Regions from separate parts of the Alteromonas naphthalenivorans genome, predicted to be linked through region 1. Evidence: predicted binding sites of a transcription regulator. Region 1 holds the regulator's gene; the other holds the start of a gene.
What was found. Region 1 encodes FliA, which starts transcription of late flagellar genes. Its sites were predicted from a motif close to CTAAAGNTNNNNNNNNNNNNGCCGATA; they were not measured.
Positions count from the first base shown of each region.

Region 1 (4,488 bases):
TGGGGTTGCTTTTTTGTCGTCTTTCTTAGCCGCTGGTTTAGCGGGCTCTGACGCTTTTTTAGCTGCTGGACTAGGCGCTGGCGCTTTTGCGGCAGGCGTTGATTTAGCCGGCGTACTAGCGGCAGATTGCTCTGCCTTGGCTTTCTGAATTGCTTCTGTCGCCTTTTTATCTACGGGCGGCGTATTTGCTGCTGGTTCAGCACCTTGCGCTGTAGGGCCTTGTCCTGAACCATGTAATTGGTCAAGCAATGCTTCAAATTCATCGTCGGTAATTTCTTCACCGCTAGGCGCTGCCGCTTTCGGCGCAGCTACAGGCGCTGGTTCTTCTTCTTTGAATTTACCTTTACCGTGCAATTCGTCTAGCAGTGCTTCAAATTCATCGTCGGTAATATCATCACCTGAACCACCAACCGCGGGGGCTGCCGCTTTTGGTTCTGCTTTCGCAGATTTACCTGGGGCATTTGAACCATGAAGTTCATCCAGCAAGGCTTCAAATTCATCTTCAGAAATCTCGTCGATGCCGCCATCGCTACTTGCGGCAGGCGCTTCAGGTACAGGCGCTTCTTCTAACGCGAATTCTTCTTCGGCAGCGGGGACTTCAGCCGCTTCACTACTGTCACCAAAGATGTTTTCGTCTGGGGTTTCTGGGGTGCTTAACTTATGCAGCAAATCAACTAACTTTGCGTCTGCAGGAATTAGTGGTTCTTGCGCTTTAACACGCTCAAACATATCGACTACTACATCGGTGGCCTGAAGAATGGTATCCATTAATTCAGGCGTAAGAGTACGTTGTCCGTTTCGCATTACATCGAAAACGTTTTCTGCACCATGGCAAATTTCAACTAATTCGGTAAGCGACAAAAAGCCGGCGCCACCTTTTACGGTATGGTAACCACGGAAGATAGCATTCAGTAAATCTGCATCTTCAGGATTATTTTCCAGATCAACGAGCTGTTCTTGTAATTGTTCAAGGATCTCCCCAGCTTCAACTAGAAAGTCCTGTAATATATCCTCGTCAACATCAAACGCCATGCGCCCGCTCCCCTAAAAACCTAAGCTAGACAAAAGATCATCTACGTCATCTTGGCCAGATACCACATCATCGCGTTGGTCTGCATCAATAATTGGACCTTCGGCTTCGACACTATCGATCTTGTTAACTTTTTCGACTTTCGCTTCCAATGGCTTGTCTTGCTCCGCCTGTTCGGGTTCACCGAACATCGTCAGCATATTAACTAAGCTATCTTCCACTTCTTTTACGAGTTCAATCACTCTGCGAATAACTTGACCGGTAAGATCTTGATAACCTTGTGCCATTAACACTTCGGTAAGCAATGATGTAAGCTTAGCTGATTGTTTCGATCCGTCTTCTAGCAATTCGTCTAAATCTGCACATAAAACTTTGAATTCGCCCAACTCAAGTTGACGATTCATCAGTTTCTTCCATTCCGGCATAATTTTTTCGATACGGGTAGAGAGCACTTCAGCAATTGGCATACTCTCTTCAACTGCGTCCATGGTGGTATTGGCAGCTTTTTCCGTTTCTTCGATAACGTACATCAGTCGCGTTTGCGCATCAGGAATGTCATCAACGGTTAAATTTTTAATACGTTCATCGATTTGGAAGTTATTCAACGAGTCATGAAGTTGACGCGTTAATTTACCCACTTCAGCAAAGAGCTCAATGGACTCTTTCATCGAAACAGCTTCTAAGACAGCGTTCGCTGATGCGTTATCGCCCTCTTCAAGATACGCTACCAATTTTTTGGCTTCTTCGAGCGTTATGGAGACACTTTCATTTGTCGACATCCAGTAAACCTCATTTCTCTGGTGAGCGTCTGGATCAACCTAAACGTTCGAAGATTTTATCTAATTTTTCTTTCAACGTAGCGGCAGTGAAAGGTTTAACAACATAACCATTCACACCAGCTTGCGCTGCGGCAACGATTTGTTCTTTCTTCGCTTCTGCTGTCACCATAAGAACCGGTAGGTGTTTCAACTTATCGTCGGCACGTATAGCGCGTAATAAGTCGATACCTTGCATACCTGGCATATTCCAATCTGTTACAACAAAGTCAAAATCACCTTGTTGTAGCATAGGCAGCGCGGTGTTACCGTCGTCCGCTTCCTGGATATTGGCAAAACCCAAATCTTTTAGCAGGTTCTTTATGATACGTCTCATGGTAGAAAAATCGTCAACCACGAGAATTTTCATACTTTTATCCAAAATAGCCTCCAATGAGGGGTTAATTGTTATTAATTTCTATTCTTCGTCAACTTGCCACGATTTCATTCGTGATTTGAGTTTTAACATGGCCTGACTATGAATTTGACTTACTCGCGATTCACTAACATCAAGAACTTCGCCTATTTCTCTAAGATTCAGTTCTTCATCATAGTATAAAGAAAGTACAATCGCTTCCCGTTCGGGTAATGTAGTAATAGCATGTGCTAGCGCTTTTTGGAAAGCCCCTTGCATCAAATCTTCTAACGGTGCGTCGCTGCCTCGGTTTTTTTCTGTAGAAATGACATCTTCAGAAACCCCAAGGTCTTCAATCCCCACCAATTTTCCGGCATTCACTTCGTTCAGCATTTGATGATAATCTTGCATGCTAACATTCATTTTAGCTGCAATATCTACATCTCGCGCGTCTCGGCCTGTTTCACCTTCAACTTGAGAGATGGCTTCTGTGATTGCCCTACCGTTTTTATGAACGGAACGAGGAGTCCAATCACCTTTTCTTATTTCATCAAGCATGGCGCCACGAATACGAATACCTGCAAAGGTTTCGAAACTTGCCCCTTTGGAACCGTCAAAGTTTCGTGCAGCTTCTAGCAGTCCAATCATACCTGACTGGATTAAATCATCGACAAGAACACTGGCTGGTAGTCTCGCCATTAAGTGGTGTGCTATCCGCTTCACTAGCGAAGCGTGACGCTCAACTAATTGTGACTTGTCTGTTTGCTGTTGATAAGCGGCTGCTTTGCTATTCAACGCTGACTTCCTACTGCTTTATCTGCTATTAGTTGCTCAATAAAAAATTCTAAATGGCCACCCGGTTGCGCAGGTATAGGCCATGATCCTGCTTTGGCTGCTAGCTGGCTAATCGCCACTGCTGCCGGAGAACTTGGATAAGCATCTACAATTGACGTTTGCTTACGTACTGCTCGGCGTATGTTCTCGTCAAAAGGAACTGTTGCTACCAATTCTAGCGCAACATCTAAGAATCGCCCTGTTACTTTAGATAATTTGCTGAAAAGTTCCTGACCTTCTCTAACATCGCGGACCATGTTAGCGACCACTTTAAAGCGAAAGACACCGTGTTCTCGGTTAAGAATTTTAATTAATGCATAGGCATCGGTAAGTGAAGTGGGCTCATCACACACTACCACCATAATATCTTGGGAGGCTTTGGAGAAGCTTAGCACCATATCGGAAATACCCGCTGCGGTATCCACAATAAGCACATCAATGGGCGTGCGCAACTCGCTGAATGCTCTTATGAGTCCTGCATGCTGCGTTGGTGATAGCTCTGCCATTGATTGAGAACCTGATGTGGCTGGTGCTATTTTTATACCGTGAGGACCCGTAACGAGAACATCGTCCAAGGTACACTCACCAGATAATACGTGGGAGAGGTTTTTCTCTACTCGCAATCCTAGCATTACATCCACATTGGCCAGACCTAAGTCTGCATCCAATACCATTACCCGCTTTCCCTGCTTTGCCATAGCAATAGCTGTGTTTAGCGTAATATTTGTTTTACCAACGCCACCTTTACCTCCGGTGACGGCGATAACTTTGATTAATCGTGATTGCTTCATTTTTCGTAAGCTACTCGCTTGATCATCAATCATACTGCTCGTGCTGTTTTAACCACATTGTTACTAGTAGTATGATTCAAACCGTACTTTTTATAAAGCTTTGCAGCAGCAGATACTAAAGATTTTGCTTCTGCAATCTTAATGTCTTCAGGAACTTTCTGTCCATCTGTTACATAACTGACAGGTAACTGGTACTCCACCGCTGCGCTAAGCACTTCGCCTAGAGAGTAGCACTCATCAAGCTTTGTAAAGATACAACCGCTAAGTTCCACCCCTTCGTACGCATCTATAATACGTTGTAATGCAGCATATTGGGTATTCGCTTGCGCTACTAGGTATTTTTTCACTGGCTGCATTTGACCGTTATCAAATTGATTTATCTGTTTAATTAATCGACTATCTCGTTGACTAAAGCCTGCCGTATCAATTAACACTAGTCTCTTATGGCGTAATTGAAACAATAAATCTGATAATTCTTCACTACTTTGTGCTTTACGCACTGTGCAGCCAATAATTTTTCCATATGTGGCTAATTGCTCAAACGCTGCAATACGATAGGTATCAATCGTAATCATGGCAACGGAGTCGGCGCCGTATTTCTGTGCGTAACGAGCAGCTAATTTAGCAACTGTAGTGGTTTTACCTGTTCCGGTAGGACCCACT
Region 1 covers NC_015554.1:2,968,157-2,972,644, forward strand. The annotation lists gene AMBT_RS12985 (chemotaxis protein CheA) at 1-1,032, opposite strand, end outside; gene AMBT_RS12990 (protein phosphatase CheZ) at 1,045-1,809, opposite strand; gene cheY (chemotaxis response regulator CheY) at 1,844-2,227, opposite strand; gene AMBT_RS13000 (RNA polymerase sigma factor FliA) at 2,264-2,995, opposite strand; gene AMBT_RS13005 (MinD/ParA family protein) at 2,992-3,858, opposite strand; gene flhF (flagellar biosynthesis GTPase FlhF) at 3,855-4,488, opposite strand, start outside.

Region 2 (4,488 bases), 1.2 Mb from region 1:
GTTACCGTTCCTAAAATGGGAACGCCTTTTGCCATTTTTTGTACAAAACGCTCACTAATGGGCTGGTTAACTGTCACTTCGTATTCTTTGTCATGGGAATTTTCAGCGCGCAGAATTTTATTCACAATGTCGCCGTCACTGGTCAGAATAATCAATCCTTCTGATGGCTTATCAAGTCTGCCTACTGGAAAGATTCTCTGTTTGTGCTTGATTGCATCAATGATGTTGCCTTTCACATGACGCTCGGTAGTGCAGGTAATGCCAATGGGCTTGTTGTATACCAAGTAAATGCGGTCTGATTTATCTTCGGCTACCGCTTTAACAAGCTTTCCATCAACCTTCACTTTATCGCCTTGCGCAACTTTGGTGCCCAGCTCAGGCAGCTTATCGTTAATGGTAACTCGATTTTGCTCAATTAATTTATCAGCTTCACGTCGTGAGCACAGTCCTGTATCACTGATATATTTATTAAGACGTTTTGTTACCTCAGAGCTCATGCTAAAAGTCCTTACCCTTTTTTCTAAACGACAACGTGAGTAAACCGTGCCGGTTGTATTCTCAACTTTATTACCGTTAATTTTACTATAAAAAAAGCGAGCTAAAAGCTCGCTTTTTTAACATTCAGTTAGTATTAATATTCCCACCAACACTCTTGCCACCACTCAAGGAATTCCTCAAAGTCGATATAGCCGTCGTTATTGCTGTCTATTAATTTAAAACCTTCCTGTACATGGCTGGCTTTTGTTTTTGGCGAAATAACGGTTAATAACTCGATAAACTCCGTTAAATCAATCTGACCATTACCATCTTGGTCGAAGAAGGTAAAATCTTTCTTTATTTCTTCAATTTTTTCGTCTGAAAGTTGAGCGGTCACACGCTTTCCCTTTTTTTAGCAACTACATAGAGGGTGAGTGTAACGCCCTTATTGAGTAGTGTCTATGCCTGATTTTCTCTTGCTTTTAACGCGCGTTCACGTTGCAAACGGGCTTTTTCATCACGCTTTTGTTCCATGGTGATCCGCGCCTCTGTACCCACGTGTTCTTGCTGCCTCATCTTCGCAAGATTAACTTGTTTTTCACGTTCACGAAAACGAGAAAGTTGATCTTCTGTATGGGTACCAAAACAATGCGGGCAGCTTACGCCAGACTCATACTTCTCACTTTGCATGTCTTCATCTGTAATCGGTAAGCGACAGGCATAACATTGATGATAGTCACTTTTTTCAAGATCGTGATTCACAGCCACACGATTATCAAATACAAAACAGTCACCTTCCCACAGTGATTCTTCTTTTGGTACATCTTCTAAATATTGAAGAATACCGCCTTCCAGATGGTATACCTCGTCAAACCCCTGCTCTTTTAAATAGGCCGTAGATTTTTCACAGCGAATACCGCCGGTGCAAAACATGGCTACTTTTTTGTTTTTCTCTGGGCTTAATGTTTTAGCGACATATTCTGGAAACTCGCGAAAAGTCTCCGTTTTTGGGTCGATAGCGTGCTTGAAAGTGCCGATTTCGATTTCATAGCCGTTACGGGTGTCTATCACGGTGACGTCGGGATCGCTAATTAGCGCGTTCCAGTCACTAGGTTTCACGTACGTACCTACGGTTTTACGCGGGTCGATACCTTCAACACCCATGGTGACGATTTCTTTTTTAAGTTTTACCTTGGTGCGGTAGAAAGGCTGTTCTTCGTGAAGTGACTCTTTACAAGAGATAGGATTAATTCTCTCGTCGGCGTTAAGATATTGGAGTAATCCGTCAATACCTTCTCGCGTGCCTGAAACGGTGCCATTAATGCCTTCGCTGGCAAGTAAAAGCGTACCTTTAATGCCATTAGATTCCATGGCAGTTAATAGTGGTTGGCGCATGGCCTCGAAGTTTTCAAGCGCGACGAACTTGTACATCGCGCAAACGATATATTTAGACATAGTAGTATTTACCTTTGCTAGTTGGAACGTAAAACCAGTGCAAAAATGCGGCGCGCACTATATCAAACCAGTTTTAAAATTTCCAGTTAGGCAGCAAGAAAGGATTCAGACTGCTCAATAATGTCACTAAGCATTGTGTTGTCTTCATCAATAGAAGTGGAATAAGTAGCGGCAATGCGCTTTTGAGTGGCTAACGAACAGTTCGTAATAATATCTTGGCTGATTTTTTTGGCGTCATTCGTTTGTGCAAGAGGTACTGGGTGCATTTCATTGTGAAGGCGTACTTCGTCAAACTGCAGTGATATGGGCTCATGCAGTGCTACTTGATGCGCTATTGTTTGAGACAATCGATTCATGTGCAACCAATCTGACTCACTCGCACAAAGTGGTGCTCTACGGTAGAAATTAAGTGCTTCTAGCCGCTGTGTAATACCACTAGTGGCTTCGTCTTCGTTTGGGCTTTCTATCGATATAGTGTCGGCAAGTGCACTTTGTTGCATTGCCAAATACAAAGCAAAAAGCGTGGCATTACCCGCTGCTTTTGACAGAGTACCGTTCCATTCCCAAGCCATACTGGGGTCTATGGATTTATTTACATTTATATCGTTATCAGACACAAAAATAGGAAGATTTAAAATTCATACCTATAGTGTCGGCAAGATAATGTTTTTCTTAAGCTTATTCTTGCCCTTATCGGTATTTTAAACAATCATATATAGAACCTCTCAAGTAGTTAAAGTGTCATGGTTATCATTGGATGAAAAATGAACTTTTCGGATAAGCAGGTGCTTATTGTTGAAGATCAACGCCCTTTTCTCTTACTGCTTCGTGGATTATTACACTCCATGGGTGCAAGTGACGTTGTCACTAAATCTTCTGCGGAAAAGGCCCTGTCTCTTTGTAAAAAGCAAAAATTTGATATTGTTGTTTGCGATCTTCATTTAGGGGTAGACAAGAAAAACGGTTTCGAGCTTATTGAAGAGCTTAGAATAAAACGCTTAATTAAACCCACCACCGTGTTTATATTAATTAGCGCTGATAGTGCGCGCCCTGTGGTACTTGGCTCTATTGAGCGACGCCCTGATGATTATCTTATTAAGCCTTTTTCGCAAGTACAACTTAAAACACGTATTACCCGTGCCTGGCAGAAACGGCAGTTTTTAGGGGCAGTATTACAAGAGGTGGCCAATGAAAATATCAACAATGCTATCGATTTGTGTGAAGATCTTATTGGTACCCCATCGCCCTACAAAGGTACCTGTGAGCAGTTGTTGGTTGAACTGTATTTGCGCCTAGAGCAATACGACAAAGCGTTGGACGTACTTTCGCCCTACTTAGAAGGAAAGCCAATAATTTGGGCCAAAGTTGCGTTGGCAAAAACCTATCTCGCCTCAGAAAAATACGATAAAGCCATAGGTATTGCCGAGGATATTATTAAACGCAACCGGTTTAATGCCGAGGCGCATGATGTATTGGCGAAAGCCAATGATGCAAAGAACCAAGGCGAAATTGCAATTTCTGCTATCAAGCAGGCTATAAAACTTTCGCCCTTTTCGTTGCCTAGGCATTTTAGTGCATGCTCTATCGCGCGAAACCATAACGATTATATTTTAGCCTCTACCTCTAGTTTGGCCATTTGGGATTTATCGAAAAGAACCGTGCATCAAAACAGCCTGCATTGGTGTGGGTTTATTCGAAGCTTGCTTGATGTCGCCGAATATACAGATGACAAACGTACACGAAACCGCTATCAACAAGAGGCTTTACTTGCCCTGCAACGAGGTAAGTTTGATGAAAACATACTACGAATAGATGAAGATTTTGACGTCAGTATTTTTGGCAGCATTATTAACGCCCGAGTTAATGCTATTGATGGAAAAATGCTGGATGCAAAAAAGAACTTGGCGCAATCACAAGCTGCTATAGACGAAAAATACACCACGCCGCCAATCGCATTTATTCCAGATAGCCTTAAAGTCATGTACGACCTTGGTGAATATGAAGATGCACTACAACTTCAAGATATTATTAAGCAGCAGAATTTAGAATTCGATTCCAACAGCAACTTTTTATTGCATTCTGAGACGACCAAAGCCCAACAAAATCTTACAAATTATCAGCAGTTTAACCGTGAAGGCATTCAGCTTTATCAACAAGGACAATATGAAAAAGCAAAAGACTCTTTTGCTCTTGCGCAAGGTTTTTCGCCGGTAAATACAGGTGTAGCGCTCAACTTACTGCAGTGCTTATTACAAATATTAAGCAAGAACCAAAAGCCAGATCCTGATTTATTTAAACAATGCCGTCGACTTTATAAACTCATTGACGACATGCCACTAAAGGCTCAACACGAAGAAAAATACTCCACGCTTCGCAATGACTTAGACACTTTTATGGGAACAACATAATGATAATAACCCAATCTAAAAAAATCTGTGCGCTTGCTAGCCTACTTTCAGTTTTAGCACTTAATGGGTGCAGCCAAACACCACCTTGTGAAGACATTGTAGAAGTAAATCGCCAATTACATGTATGCAAAAGTTTGTCGAAAGTGAT
Region 2 covers NC_015554.1:1,765,766-1,770,253, reverse strand. The annotation lists gene rluF (23S rRNA pseudouridine(2604) synthase RluF) at 1-497, opposite strand, end outside; gene AMBT_RS07625 (EF-hand domain-containing protein) at 632-874, opposite strand; gene trhO (oxygen-dependent tRNA uridine(34) hydroxylase TrhO) at 937-1,932, opposite strand; gene AMBT_RS07615 (VC2046/SO_2500 family protein) at 2,019-2,504, opposite strand; gene AMBT_RS07610 (tetratricopeptide repeat-containing response regulator) at 2,697-4,340, shown strand; gene AMBT_RS07605 (hypothetical protein) at 4,340-4,488, shown strand, end outside.
Region 2: AMBT_RS07615 (VC2046/SO_2500 family protein) is a predicted target of FliA. The motif match lies at 2,583-2,609, and genes of this name have one in related genera.